DNA from 2 places in the Arthrobacter sp. 10L430 genome. Region 2 is predicted to be linked to the other one. Evidence: riboswitches for the same ligand, from Rfam matches in the RefSeq annotation. Region 2 holds a riboswitch; the other holds the start of a gene.

Region 1 (7,209 bases), on a different contig from region 2:
GGCTCCGTCGGGGTCCGACATCCGGAAGCGTGCGTCTAAGGGAGCGTCACGTCCGCTCAGCGGGCGTCTACGCGACCGAGCACGCGGAGGATGCCGGTCCCGACGGTACGGGACTTACTTTTCGCGCTTGTAGAAAGGCAGTGCGACGACTTCGAACGGCTCTGCCTTGCCGCGCAGGTCGATGTCCAGGGCGGTGCCCGGCGCAGCGTGTTCGACGTCGACGTAGGCCATCGAGACCGGGTAGCCGAGGGTGGGGCTGGGCTGGCCGGAGGTGACTTCGCCTATGACGTTGCCTTCCTTGAGGACCGGGTAGTGGCCGCGGCCGGCACGGCGGCCCAGGCCCTTGAGGCCCACCAGTTTGCGGCCAGTGGTGGAGCCGGTGCCGGCTGCCTTGAGTTCGCTCAGGGCCGCCTTGCCGATGAAGTCGGATTCCTTGGCGAGGGAGACAACCGGGCCCAGGCCTGCGGCATAAGGGTTGCCTTCACGGGAGAGCTCGTTGCCGTAGAGCGGCATGCCGGCTTCCAGCCGCAAGGAGTCGCGGCAGGCGAGGCCGGCGGGGATGAGCCCGTGCCCGGCGCCAATCTCCAGCAATGCCTCCCACAGGCCTGCTGCGTCCTCGTTGGGAATGTAGATCTCGAAGCCGTCCTCGCCGGTGTACCCGGTGCGGGCCAGCAGCAGTTCCTGTCCGTTGATTTCGACCTCGACGGCGGCGTAGTACTTGAGCTCCGTAACGAACGGGTGCTGCTCGCCCGGGACCAGCGCCAGCAGAATGCTTTCTGCGTTCGGTCCCTGGACGGCGATCAGGGACGTCTCGGCAGAAACGTCCTCCACCTTGACGTCGAAGCCGGCGGCCCGTTCGGCCAGGGCGGCGGCGACCACGACGGCGTTGCCGGCGTTCGGCACCACGAGGTACTTTTCCTCCCCGCGGCGGTAGGAGATCAGGTCGTCGATGATGCCGCCGTCTTCCTGGCAGATCAGCGAGTACTTGGCCTTGCCGACGGCAACCGCCGACAGCTTGCCGGCCAGCGCGTAGTCCAGGAAGGCTGCGGCGTCCGGGCCGGTGACCCAGACTTCGCCCATGTGGGAGAGGTCGAACAGGCCGGCAGCGTTGCGCACGGCGTGGTGCTCGGCCAGCTCAGAGGAGTACTTCAGGGGCATCTGCCAGCCGCCGAAGTCGGTGAAGGAGGCGCCGGCCTTCTTGTGCTCTTCGTAGAGCGCGGTGTAGTTCTCAGTCATCAGAAATCCTTAGTTTTCAAACTCGGAAAGAGGTGGGCAGGAGCAGACCAGGTTGCGGTCCCCTGCCGCGCCGTCGATCCGGCCTACCGGAGGGAAGTACTTGTCCTGCTTCAGCGTCGGGACCGGGAAGACAGCCTGCTCGCGTGGGTACTTGCGGGCCCAGTCGGTGCTGATGACGGCGGCAGCGGTGTGCGGTGCATTGCGCAGCGGGCTGTCCGCGAGTGTGAAGTCCCCGGCGGCGACCTGTTCGATCTCGGCGTGGATGGTGATCATCGCGTCGATGAAGCGGTCGATCTCCGCGAGGTCCTCGGACTCGGTGGGTTCCACCATCAGCGTGCCGGCAACGGGGAACGCCAGGGTGGGCGCGTGGAAGCCGTAGTCGATCAGGCGCTTGGCCACGTCTTCCGCGGTGACGCCGGTCCTGGCCGTCAGTTCTCGCAGGTCCAGGATGCACTCGTGCGCCACGAGTCCGCCTTCGCCGGTGTACAGCACCGGGAAGAACTCGTTCAGGCGGGAAGCAATGTAGTTCGCCGCGAGCAGCGCAGACTTGGTGGCCTCAGTCAGGCCCTCCCCGCCCATGAGCTTCACGTAGGCCCAGGAGATGGGCAGCACACCGGCCGAGCCGAAGCGCGAAGCCGAGATCGCCACACCATGCCCTGCCTCGTGAGCGGCCTTGTTGGCGTCGCCCGGCATGAACGGCGCCAGGTGGGCCTTGGCAGCGACCGGACCGACGCCCGGGCCGCCGCCGCCGTGCGGGATGCAGAAGGTCTTGTGCAGGTTCAGGTGGGACACGTCGCCGCCGAACTTGCCAGGCTGGGCGAGCCCCACGAGGGCGTTGAGGTTGGCGCCGTCGACGTAGACCTGGCCGCCGGCCGCATGCACCGAGTCACAGACCTCACGCACATCGGCGTCGTACACGCCGTGGGTGGACGGGTAGGTGATCATGATCGCGGACAGGACGTCCTTGTTGGCCTCGATTTTGGCGTTGAGGTCGGCGTGGTCGATCGTGCCGTCGGCCGCCGTGGCGACTACAACAACCTTCATTCCGGCCAGGACGGCGGAGGCCGCGTTGGTGCCGTGGGCCGAGGCCGGGATCAGGCACACGTTGCGCTGGTCGTCGCCGCGGGAGAGGTGGTAGCCGCGGATTGCCAGCAGGCCCGCAAGCTCGCCCTGGGAACCGGCGTTCGGCTGGATGGACACCTGGTCGTAGCCGGTGATTTCGGCGAGGTCGGCTTCCAGGCCGCCGATCAGTTCCCGCCAGCCTTCGGTCTGGGAATCCGGGGCGAACGGGTGGATGGAGGCGAACTCCGGCCAGGAGATGGCCTCCATCTCGGCGGTGGCGTTCAGCTTCATGGTGCACGAGCCCAGCGGGATCATGGTGCGGTCCAGGGCGAGGTCCCGGTCCGAGAGCTTGCGGATGTAGCGCAGCAGTTGGGTCTCGGAGCGGTGGGTGTTAAACACCGGGTGCTGCAGGAAATCGGAAGAACGCAGCACAGTCTCGGGCAGTTCGAAACCCTTGGCCGCCACCACCGGACCGGCGCCAAAGGCGACGACCACCGCGGAGAGGACCTCCGCCGTCGTCGTCTCATCGACTGACACGCCAACCGTGTCCGCATCGATAAAGCGCAGGTTGATGCCCCGGGCCTCGGCAGCGGTAATGACCTTCCGGGCCTTGCCGGGCACGCGGACCGTGACGGTGTCGAAGAAGGATTCACTGACCAGTTCCCGGCCAGCGACCTTCAACGTGGCGGCGAGGGCCCTGGCGTTGTTGTGGACGGTCTCGGCAATCGCCTTCAGGCCGTCGGGGCCGTGGTAGACGGCATACATCGAGGAGACGATGGCCAGCAGGGCCTGCGCGGTGCAGATGTTGGAGGTGGCCTTTTCGCGGCGGATATGCTGCTCGCGCGTCTGCAGGGCCAGGCGGTAGGCGGGGACGCCGGCGTTGTCCTTGGAGACGCCGACTATACGGCCAGGCAGCGTGCGTTCCATGCCTTCGCGCACCGCCATGTAGGCCGCGTGCGGGCCGCCGAAGAACAGCGGGACGCCCAGTCGCTGCGTGGAGCCGACGGCGATGTCGGCGCCCTGCTCACCGGGAGGGGTAATCAGCGTCAGGGCCAGAAGGTCGGCTGCCACGGTGACCAGCGCGCCCCGTTCCTTCGCCTCTGCAATCACACCGGACTGGTTCCACACCCGGCCGGAAACCCCGGGCTGCTGGAGTACGACCCCGTTGATGTCACCGTCGGGCAGGCCCTGGGACAGGTCGGCAACCTCCACCTCGAAACCAAGTGCTTCGGCGCGGCCCTGCACGATGGCGATGGTCTGCGGCAGGCAGTCGGCGTCGATAACGGTCTTGCCGTCGCGGGCCGTCTTGTTCTTGTTGGCGCGGCGCATCAGCAACACGGCTTCGGCGACGGCGGTGGCCTCGTCCAGCAGGGACGCGTTGGCGACCGGCAGTGCCGTCAAGTCCTGGACCATGGTCTGGAAGTTCAGCAGCGCCTCGAGCCGGCCCTGGGAGATTTCCGGCTGGTACGGCGTGTAGGCCGTGTACCAGGCCGGGGCTTCGAGGATGTTGCGGCGGATGACCGGCGGCGTGACGGTGTCGTAGTAGCCCTGGCCGATCATCTGCACGGCCGTCTTATTCTTGGAAGCCAGCTTGCGCAGCCCGGCGAGCACTTCAACTTCGCTGAGGGCGCTGTCCAGGCTGAGAGGCTTTTCCTGGCGGATGGAATCGGGGACTGCAGTGTCGACGAGGCCATCCACGCTGTCGTAGCCGACAGCCTTGAGCATGGTGTCGATGTCTGTTTGGCGGCGGGCGCCGATGTGGCGGTCTGCGAATGTGGACGGGGACGACTGGATCGTCATGTGAGGAACTCCATAATTCAGGTGGCACTGGAGTGCCACGATGATTCGGGTTCCTCCCCGCTCTGTATTGGACCTGAGAGTTTCCGCTTTGCCTGCTGTTAGCAGGCGCCACTTGCACCGTCGGTGAGCCCGGTTTCCCGGACTGCTTTCCAGAGTTGCCTTGCCGCGGCGGTACGTGGGCCTGAGAGATTCCTGGGGAGGATTTGCTCCTACGGCGCCTGCTGAACGTACCGGCAGGACTCTCCCGCCGCAGATCATAAGCCGTGCCACTGGTGGGTGACACGGCTCACACATTATCTGCTCTCCGGCCTGGATGCAAAATATACGTCAAATGAGTCCTTTTGCAGCCTCGAGAAAGCCGCCAGCAGGGCAGCAAAGCGGACGACGGCGGGACGTTCCGCCGTCGTCCGCTTGCTTTGGGTGCCGCTCCCCTACAACAAGACTCAGTCGTCGAGGAACCGCAGCAGGAACGGGACTGTGGCATGCATCGTCCGGAGGTCCCCGGCACTGGCCGCCAGCTCCCCGAGGTAATCGCCGTGGCCACCGGGGATGACCAGCAGGCGGGCGCCCGGGATGACGCTGGCAATCCTCGCGGCGTGCTCGGCAGTGGCAACGTCGCGGTCTGCGCTCACCACCAGCGTGGAGGCTTTGATGGTGCGCAGCTCGTCGTCGGACCAGCCGGCGAAGTCCAGGATGCGCCGGCTGTCCAGTTCGAAGAGTCGCTCCAGGTGGCCCGGTTCGGGATTGAGACTGCGGTCGGCATCCTTGTAGGTGTCGGGCATGTCGTCCAGGGTGGCCTTCGCCATGCCGTCCCAGAACTCGTCCGGCACGGCATCGCGGCTCACAAACGTAGAGGCGGCGATGAGGCGCCGGACCGCGGCGGGATGCCCTAGTGCCAGCGCGATGGCGGTGTGGCCGCCGGCGCTGAATCCCAGCACATCCACGGTTTCCACGTTGAGCTGCTCCAAAACGGCGAGGATGTCGCCGGCGGAGTTCCCGGCGGTGAGGGGGCGGCGGGTCGGCTGGGTGCGGCCATGGCCCTCCTCCTCAACGGCAATCACCTGGCGCTGTTCGGCCAGCAGCGGGATGAGTTCGCTGAAGTTGGTGCCGATGGTGGAGCCGCCTCCCGGGATGAGGAGCAGCGGCGGCTGGCCGGGCACCACCCGGCCGTGGACCTCGTAGTACATGAGAAGGCCGTCGTTGTCCGCGTAGCCGTGGGTGAAGGTCACACGGCATCGTAACCCCGGGGCGCTTCCGACGAACAGGGCTCAGAACCGCATGCAAAGTGGACGACGGCGGGATGTCCTACCGTCGTCGTCCTGCGTTTGGTGCCTCTCCCCATAGCGCCTACCGGCCGGCATCAAATCGGTGCAAATCAATCAAAATATATTGATTGACCATGCGGCGCAGCTCGGCCGACGGACGTGACACGTACTGCAGCCTCAACCTGGCTTTGTATCGCGAACGGCTCGCCGAAGCCGGTGCGGCGCTTCACCCCGGCCTACGGCTGGTTCCCGCTGTGCTGACACCGCCCGCGGGCGGTCCTGGCCTTCAGCCGGTTCAGCCACGCGTTCGTGTGTTGTTCCTGTGTACGGGAAACAGCGCCCGATCCCAGATGGCCGAGGCGATCTTGGCCAGCCTCGGCGGCTCCCAAATCGAAGCCGTCAGTGCGGGCAGTCACCCCAAGGACCTGCACCCCAACGCCGTACGCGTGATGCGTGAGCGCGGCATTGACATTAGCGGCGCCCGCTCCAAGCATCTGAGTGAGTTCGCAGAGCACCGGTTCGACTATGTGATCAGCCTTTGCGACCGCGTACGGGAGGTATGCCCCGATTTCCCGGGGCCGCCTGCGAGGGTGCACTGGAGCATCCCCGACCCGGCGGCCGAAGGGGCTGCCGACCAGGACAATTACCCGGTGTTCGTCCGCACGGCGGACGAACTGAACACGCGAATCCAGTTCCTGCTTTACGCAATCGAGTACTCCCAAACGAGTTCAGAGGATCTAGACATGCCCAGCGACCTTACGGACATGGTCAGCGTCCGATACATGGTGGACGACGTCGACGCGGCAATCGACTTCTACACAAAGCACCTCGGATTCACACTCAGGATGAGGGCCGCACCGGCATTCGCCGACGTCGTACGCGGCCGGCTGCGGCTCCTGCTGAGCGGGCCAACCAGCTCGGCAGGGCGGTCAATGCCGGATGGCACGGTGCCTGCCCCGGGGGGATGGAACCGCATCCACCTGATCGTGAGCGATATCGCGGCCGAAGTGGACCGGCTTCGCGCTGCGGGCCTCGCGTTCCGGAACGACATCGTCAAGGGTCCGGGCGGTCAGCAGATCCTGAGGGAAGATCCGTCCGGCAACGTGGTCGAATTGTTCCAACCCGCCGGCGGATAACGGGCGTGATGGGCATCAGAAATGGTGCCCGCAGGATGGCAGGATTGGGGCATGGACATCATCGCCTTCCTCGAAGCCCGGATCGCCGAAGACGAAGCCATCGCGCTGGCCGCCTCACCTGCGCCCTGGGAATGGTTTGGTAGACCCGGGAGCGACACCGCAGCCCTCTACTCCGCCAACGAACGAATCGTGCTCGACGCTCGCGCCGACCACGCACCCGGTCACCTCGAATGCAAAGCCACAGACCGGGTCTACATCGCATGGTTCAACCCCGGCCGCATCCTCGCTGAATGCGCCGCGAAACGACAGATGCTGGCCAACGTCCCGCTCGTCACCGACATCCGCAGCGAAGTCGACGGCACCAGCGAATACGTCCTGATGTGTATGGCAGCCCCCTACAGAGACCACCGTGACTACCAAGAAGGCTGGGCCATCGAACTCTGAGCTGCGGTTTACGTAGCTGACCCGCCGCAGCCCGTACCTCAGCCCTCGACGCCTGTGCTGAGGCTGAGGTCCCGCCATTGGTCAAGCTCGGCGCGCTCTGCCTGGGCTACGGCGGCAAATGCGTCGAAAGCGTCTTTGCCGAGCACTATCAGCGACGGCGGGTTCGCACTGTTGACGACCGCCAGGATCGCTTCTGCCGCCTTGGCTGGGTCGCCCGGCTGGGTGCCGTGGATCGTGTCGTTCTCCTTGCGCCGTTTCCCGGCCGT
Region 2 (7,209 bases):
CACCCGCCGAAGTCGGTGAAGGAGGCGCCGAGCTTCTTGTGCTCTTCGTAAAGGGCGGTGTAGTTCTCAGACATGGGCGGATCCTCAGTTTTCAAACTCGGAAAGCGGCGGGCAGGAGCAGATCAGGTTGCGGTCGCCCAGGGCGCCGTCGATCCGGCCCACGGGCGGGAAGTACTTGTCCTGCTTGAGGGAGTGCACCGGGAACACCGCCTGTTCGCGCGGGTATTCGCGGGCCCAGTCGGAGCTGATGACGACGGCGGCGGTGTGCGGGGAGTTACGCAGCGGGCTGTCCGCCACGCTGAAGTCGCCGTTGGCCACCTGGTCGATTTCAGCCCGGATGGCAATCATCGCCGTGATGAAGCGGTCGATTTCGCCCAGGTCTTCGGACTCCGTGGGCTCCACCATCAGCGTGCCGGCAACAGGGAACGCCAGGGTGGGCGCGTGGAAGCCGTAGTCGATGAGGCGCTTGGCAACGTCCTCCGCCGTGACGCCGGTCCTGGCGGTGAGCTCGCGCAGGTCCAGGATGCACTCGTGGGCCACGAGCCCGCCCTCGCCCGTGTAAAGCACCGGGAAGAAGTCGTTCAGGCGGGCCGCAATGTAGTTCGCGGCGAGCAGCGCGGACTTGGTGGCGTCAGTCAGGCCGCTGCCGCCCATGAGCTTCACGTAAGCCCAGGAGATCGGCAGGACGCCTGCTGATCCGTAGTTCGAAGCGGAGATGGGCACGTCATTACCTTCGGTCCAGGTCGCGGCGTTGCCGGGCATGAACGGCGCCAGGTGGGCCTTGGCAGCGACCGGACCGACGCCCGGGCCGCCGCCGCCGTGCGGGATGCAGAAGGTCTTGTGCAGGTTCAGGTGCGAGACGTCGCCACCGAATTTGCCCGGCTGGGCGAGCCCCACGAGGGCGTTGAGGTTGGCGCCGTCGATGTAGACCTGCCCGCCGGCTGCGTGTATGGCGTCGCAGACTTCCCGGACATCGGCGTCGTACACGCCGTGGGTGGACGGGTAGGTGATCATGATCGCGGACAGTGCGTCCTTGTGCAGCTCGATCTTGGCGTTGAGGTCGGCGTGGTCGATCGTGCCATCTGCCGCCGTGGCCACAACAACAACCTTCATGCCGGCCAGGACGGCCGAGGCCGCGTTGGTGCCGTGGGCGGAGGCCGGGATCAGGCAGATGTTGCGCTGGTCATCGCCGCGTGAACGGTGGTAGCCGCGGATGGCCAGCAGGCCCGCGAGCTCGCCCTGGGAACCGGCGTTGGGCTGGATGGACACCTGGTCATAGCCCGTGATCTCGGTCAGCTGCGCTTCAAGATCTGCAATCAGTTCGCGCCAGCCCTCGGTCTGGGAATCCGGGGCAAACGGGTGGATGGACGCGAACTCCGGCCAGGAGATCGCTTCCATTTCGGCCGTCGCGTTCAGCTTCATGGTGCACGAACCCAGCGGGATCATGGTGCGGTCCAGCGCGAGGTCGCGGTCGGACAGCCGGCGCACGTAGCGCAGCAGCTGGGTCTCGGAGCGGTGGGTGTTGAACACCGGGTGCTGCAGGTACTCGGACGAGCGTTCGACGGCGGCGTCCAGGGAAAAGGCGTCCGTCGCCTCAACGGCCGTGGCACCGAAGGCGCCGAGGACGTCCTCGACAATTGCCGCCGTCGTCGTTTCATCGGTGGAGATGCCCACGGTGTCCGCGTCGATGCTGCGGAGGTTGATGCCCCTGGCCTCGGCCGCGGCGATGATGTCCGCCGCCTTGCCCGGCACAGACACGGTCACGGTGTCGAAGAAGCTGTTGTGGAGGACGACCAGCCCGGCAGCCTTCAGCGAGGTGGCGAGGGTCCTGGCGTGGCGGTGAGCGGTTTCGGCAATCGCCTTCAGCCCGTCCGGACCGTGGTACACGGCGTACATCGAGGCGACGATGGCCAGCAGGGCCTGCGCGGTGCAGATGTTGGACGTCGCCTTCTCGCGGCGGATGTGCTGCTCCCGGGTCTGCAGTGCGAGGCGGTAGGCCGGAACTCCTGCAGAGTCCTTGGAGACACCAACGAGGCGGCCCGGCATCGAGCGCTCGAGGCCCTTCTGGACTGCCATGTAGGCGGCGTGGGGTCCGCCGTAAAACAGAGGCACGCCGAGGCGCTGCGCCGAGCCGACGGCGATGTCCGCACCCTGCTCGCCCGGAGGGGTAATCAGCGTCAGTGAAAGGAGGTCCGCGGCAACCGTCACCAGTGCACCGCGCTCCTTGGCGGCAGCGATGACCTCGGAGTGGTCGAAGACGCGGCCGGAAACCCCGGGCTGCTGGAGGACAACGCCGTTAATGACGCCGTCAGGCAGGCCCTGGGACAGGTCGGCGACCTCCACCTCAAAGCCGAGGGCCTCGGCGCGGCCCTTGACGATGGCGATGGTCTGCGGCAGGCAGTCGGCGTCGAGCACCGTTTTGCCGTCGTGGGCGGCCTTGTTCTTGTTGGCCCTGCGCATCATCAGCACGGCCTCGGCCACGGCGGTTGCTTCGTCCAGCAGCGAAGCGTTGGCGATGGGCAGCCCCACGAGGTCCTGCACCATGGTCTGGAAGTTCAGCAGGGCCTCGAGGCGGCCCTGGGAGATTTCCGGCTGGTACGGCGTATAGGCCGTGTACCAGGCCGGTGCTTCGAGGATGTTGCGGCGGATCACCGGCGGGGTCACGGTGTCGTAGTAGCCCTGGCCGATCATCTGCACGGCCGTCTTGTTCTTCGCGGCAAGCTTGCGCAGCTCGGCGAGGGTTTCAACTTCGCTCAGGGCCGGGGCAAGCTCCAGCGGGGAATCCTGCCGGATGTCGTTGGGAACTGCGGTATCAACCAGAGCATCAACGGTGTCGTAGCCGACAGCCTTGAGCATGGCGTCGACGTCGGCTTCACGGCGGGCGCCGATATGCCGGTCAACGAAGGACGTGGAGGCTGAATTGACAGTCAAGGGAACTCCATAACTAAGGCGGCGCAGGGTACGCCACATCGATCGGGTTCCTCCCCGCTCTGTATTGGACCTGAGAGTTTCCGCGTTGCTGTGGTTTGCGCACAGCCCCGCTTGCACCGTCGGTGAGCACAGCATGTCCTGATGTTCGGGATCATCCCGGGACTCCAGACGGACAGCCTGCTACTTTCCAGAGTTGCCTTGCCGCGGCGGTACATGGGCCTGAGAGATTCCTGGGGAGGATTTGCTCCTACGGCGCCTGCTTGTACCTACTTGCAGAACTCTCCCGCCGCAGATCAAAGGCATATTCAGTTAGCGGTGACAACAGCCACAGAGGCTATTCTCCTATGTCCGGAACGCGTCCGCAAACTGTCTCGTAGCGGCCGGATGGTATTGCCGCCGGCGCTTTCAGCACCGGCCGGTCAGCCCCGGAGCCGCTCCAGCGCGGCAAGCAGGCTCTCGACGTCGGCGGCCGTCTCGGCAGCTGTCGCGGCCGGCCCGATCGACAGCATCGCATTGAAATACAGGCCGTCCCCCATGTACAGGACCGCCTTCGCGAGCCCGGGCCCCACATCCTTGGCGATCTCATCGAGCCAGCGCTGCTGAATATGGGCGAAACGCCGCCGGGTCTCCTGATGGGCCACCTCTGCGAGCCGCGTTGCCGCCACAATGACGCGGTCGAGGGGGGTGTCTGCCCACACTGAGGATTTGATGAAGTAGGCGGCCGCACCTTCGGGCGCCGTGGCCATGGCCCGGGCATCGGCCTCGGCATGCTCGTCCAGGCGGTCCAGCAAGACCCCGATCAGGGCCTCCTTATTCGGGAAGTGGTAGAGCAGGCCCCCTTTGGAGACCCCGGCGCGCCCGGCCACGGCATCCAGGGTTGCTGCTCGCTCGCCTACCTCGATGAGGAGGGATTCAAAGGCGTCGAGGACGGCACTGCGCGCTACTGGTTTTCTGGCCATGGCTCCCATCATGCCTGTTCTGGTCATTCGTTCGATAACTGTACCGTCCAGACGGTACAGTTAAGTTATGACCGCGTCCGCAGACCTCCAGCAGCAAAAGCCCACCACCCAAGCAGCAGCACAGCCCTCCCCCGCCAACGGCGGAGCCCGCGACTGGCTTGCCCTGGGTCTGCTCATGTTTCCGGTCCTCCTCGTGGCGGTGGACAACACCGCGCTGACCTTCGCCCTGCCGGCAATCGCGCGGAGCCTGGATACGTCCGGAGTGCAGCTGCTGTGGATCGTGGACGCCTACGCCCTGGTCCTGGCCGGGCTCCTGGTTGCCATGGGAGGCCTGGGTGACAGGATCGGGCGCCGCCGGCTGCTGCTGATTGGCACCATGGGATTCGCCGGAGTCTCGGCCGCCACGGCGTTCGCCCCAAGCGCCGAATGGCTGATTACCGGCCGTGCCGCACTGGGCTTCTTTGGCGCCATGCTGATGCCCTCCACGCTCTCGCTCATCCGCAACATTTTTCCGGACCCCAACAGGCGCAGGCTGGCGGTCGCAATCTGGGCGGCAGGCTTCTCCGGCGGCGCAGCCCTCGGCCCGATTTTCGGCGGCTGGCTCGTGGAGCAGTTCTGGTGGGGCGCGGTCCTGCTCGTGGCCGTGCCCATCATGCTGCCGCTGCTCATCTTCGGCCCGTTCTTCATTCCGGAGTCCAGGGACCCCAGGCCGGGCCGGGTGGACATGCCCAGCATCCTGCTGTCAATGCTGACCATGGTGCCCGTGGTCTACGGAATCAAGGAACTGGCCACCGAAGGCCCGGGCGCACAGGCCCTGTCCATCATTGCCTTTGGCATGGCCATGGGCTTCGTCTTCGTTCGTCGCCAGCAGCGGCTCGCGTCCCCGCTGCTGGACCTGTCCCTGTTCAGGAACAGGGTGTTCAGCACGGCCATCACAGCCAACGTGCTGGCGCTGTTCTCCTTCAACGGCTTCATCCTCTTCCTGGCACAGCACCTGCAACTGCTGGAAGGGATGTCGCCCTCGGCGTCGGGGACTGCCATGCTGCCCGCACTGACGGCCACCGTGGTGGCGGGGCTTCTGGTGGTGCCGCTGGTCCGGAAGATTCGGCCCGGGTTCGTGGTGGCCGGCGGCCTGTCGCTGAGCGCGTCGGGCTACTCCCTGGTGGCTTTTGGCGACCACTCCGCCGGACCGGCCCTGCTGCTTGGTGCACTGCTCCTCCTTGCCCTCGGCGTGGGTGCCGCCGAAACAATCTCCAACGACCTGATCCTAGGCGCCGTGCCGCCCGCGAAATCCGGGGCCGCGGCGGCGATTTCCGAGACGGGCTACGAAGTGGGCTCACTGCTCGGAACGGCCGTTCTTGGATCGATCCTGACCGCCTCGTACCAGAGGCAGCTTGCACTGCCCGCAGCCGTTACCCAGGTGGCGCCGGCAGACTCCGCGGACCGGGCCCGGGAAACCCTGGCGGGGGCCATGGAGCTTGCGGGAACGTTGCCGGCGCCGCTGTCCGAGGCCCTCGCCGCGGCCGCCCGGGCGGCCTTCGACTCGGGCGTCCACATCACGGCGGCCATCGCGCTGGTACTGATGGCGGGAGCGTCAGTCCTCTCCGCCGTCGTTCTCCGCCGGGTGCCGAGGGCCCGCTAAGGGACCGCGGAGGAGCGACGGCGGCCTGCCGCGGCCGCTGCTCAGTGGCCTTCGACGAAGGCCTGCAAGGCATCGAGCAGGCCTTCGGTTCCCTCCTTCCTCCCGGCCACCTGGTCAACCTCCGTGAAGTAGGCGCCCTGTTCGGTCAGCGTCAGCAGGGTACCGTCGCCCTCAGCCTGAAGCTCCACCGTGCTGAGCGAAACGGACGTGCGCTGACCGTCCAGCAGCATCTCGTAGGTATAAACGATCCGCTCGTTATCCACGATGTCGTAATAGAGGGCATGCATGGTCGAAACGAAACCGCCCTCGGGCCCTCCGACGTCCGTCTCACGGCCGCCCTCCCGGAACTCGAGGCTTGATTCGCCCTGGTTCCACTCCGGCGGGCCGCCAAACCACTTCTTCTTGCTGGCGAAATCCGAGAACGCTTCAAAAACGCGCGACGGCGGGGCGTTGAGCGTGCGTGACAACGTGAAGCTGGCATGCGTGATGGGGGTGCTCATGGCGTACTCCTGGTTGTTGTTGTGGGTGGATCATCTGAATCAAGGAACGACTCGAGCCGGTCGAGGCGGCGTTCTTCAGCCGTCCGGCGCGAGCTGAGCCAGCCCTCCGCACGGCGGACGGCAGCGGGGACAATGGTGCAGCTGCGCACGCGTCCGATCTTTTCGCTGCGGACCAGGCCACTGCCCTCCAGGACCTGCAGGTGCTGGAGGATTGCCGGCAGGCTCATGGCAAACGGTCGGGCCAGCTGCGAGACTGACGCCGCGCCGTCGCAGAGGCGGATAAGGATCGCCCTCCGGGTGGGGTCGGCGAGCGCCTGGAACACGGAATCCAGGTCCGAATCCTCCGCCAGCTGATTGTTAAGCACATGCTTAAGTATTCTCCGCAACCCCGGAAAGTCAAGGGTTCAAAGCACAAAACAGCCCCGGAGGAACTCCGGGGCTGTTTTGTCGGTTCCGCGGGCGTCGGCCGCCTGCGGATCTCAGATTTTTAGGCTGCGGTTACTTGCTGTCGGGCTGTGTGACGCTGGCCGAGGCCTTCATGTTCTCGGCACCCACCATCCAGGCGTACTGCTCCAGCTTTTCAATGAAGGCGTGCAGCAGGTCTGCGGTGGTGGGGTCCTCTTCATCCACCTCGTCATGGACCTTGCGCATGGTGCCCACGGCGGCCTCAAGCGCGGCGACGATCCGGTCGATCGCGTCCTTGGTGTTGATGAGGCCTTCCGGGAACTGGGCCAGGCTGGTGGACTTGGCCACCGTCTCGCTGCGGCCATCGGGCAGCGCGTGCAGGGCGCGCATCCGCTCCGCCATGTCGTCAGCAAACGCCCTGGCGGCATCGACAATCTCGTCCAGCTGCAGGTGAAGGTCCCTAAAGTTGGTCCCCACAATGTTCCAGTGCGCCTGCTTGCCCTGGATGTGCAGTTCGATCAGGTCCGCAAGCACGGCCTGCATGTTGTTGGTCAGTGTCGGTGAAGCTTTCATTCGTCCTCCTCGAGTGGTCCAGTAGCTCCGACGCTACCGCAGGCCGGGTCAGGGCAGGCAGGAGCAGGCCCAAAATTTCACGATCAGCTTACTTACCATTCCTGTCATATATGAATGCTATTCAAATTAACCCTTGCCAGCCGCCGCCGGGCTGTGCATACTAAATGAACGTCATTCATTTAGTGACGGTCGTCTCTCT

What was found. Region 2 has a riboswitch for glycine ahead of gcvP (aminomethyl-transferring glycine dehydrogenase). Riboswitches for the same ligand answer to the same signal wherever they lie in the genome.
Region 1: another riboswitch for glycine. It lies ahead of gcvP (aminomethyl-transferring glycine dehydrogenase); the one in region 2 lies ahead of gcvP (aminomethyl-transferring glycine dehydrogenase).

The regions. Positions count from the first base shown of each region.
Region 1 is NZ_JBFTJD010000019.1:4,273-11,481, forward strand. Features, by position in the region: gene gcvT (glycine cleavage system aminomethyltransferase GcvT) at 115-1,236, opposite strand; gene gcvP (aminomethyl-transferring glycine dehydrogenase) at 1,246-4,098, opposite strand; glycine riboswitch at 4,151-4,256, opposite strand; glycine riboswitch at 4,258-4,355, opposite strand; gene AC1DDG_RS15615 (alpha/beta fold hydrolase) at 4,542-5,327, opposite strand; gene AC1DDG_RS15620 (arsenate reductase/protein-tyrosine-phosphatase family protein) at 5,498-6,499, shown strand; gene AC1DDG_RS15625 (DUF6221 family protein) at 6,551-6,943, shown strand; gene AC1DDG_RS15630 (oxidoreductase) at 6,982-7,209, opposite strand, start outside.
Region 2 is NZ_JBFTJD010000029.1:10,987-18,195, reverse strand. Features, by position in the region: gene gcvT (glycine cleavage system aminomethyltransferase GcvT) at 1-74, opposite strand, end outside; gene gcvP (aminomethyl-transferring glycine dehydrogenase) at 85-2,931, opposite strand; glycine riboswitch at 3,129-3,227, opposite strand; gene AC1DDG_RS18890 (TetR/AcrR family transcriptional regulator) at 3,351-3,890, opposite strand; gene AC1DDG_RS18885 (MFS transporter) at 3,958-5,532, shown strand; gene AC1DDG_RS18880 (SRPBCC family protein) at 5,574-6,032, opposite strand; gene AC1DDG_RS18875 (ArsR/SmtB family transcription factor) at 6,029-6,397, opposite strand; gene AC1DDG_RS18870 (Dps family protein) at 6,531-7,010, opposite strand.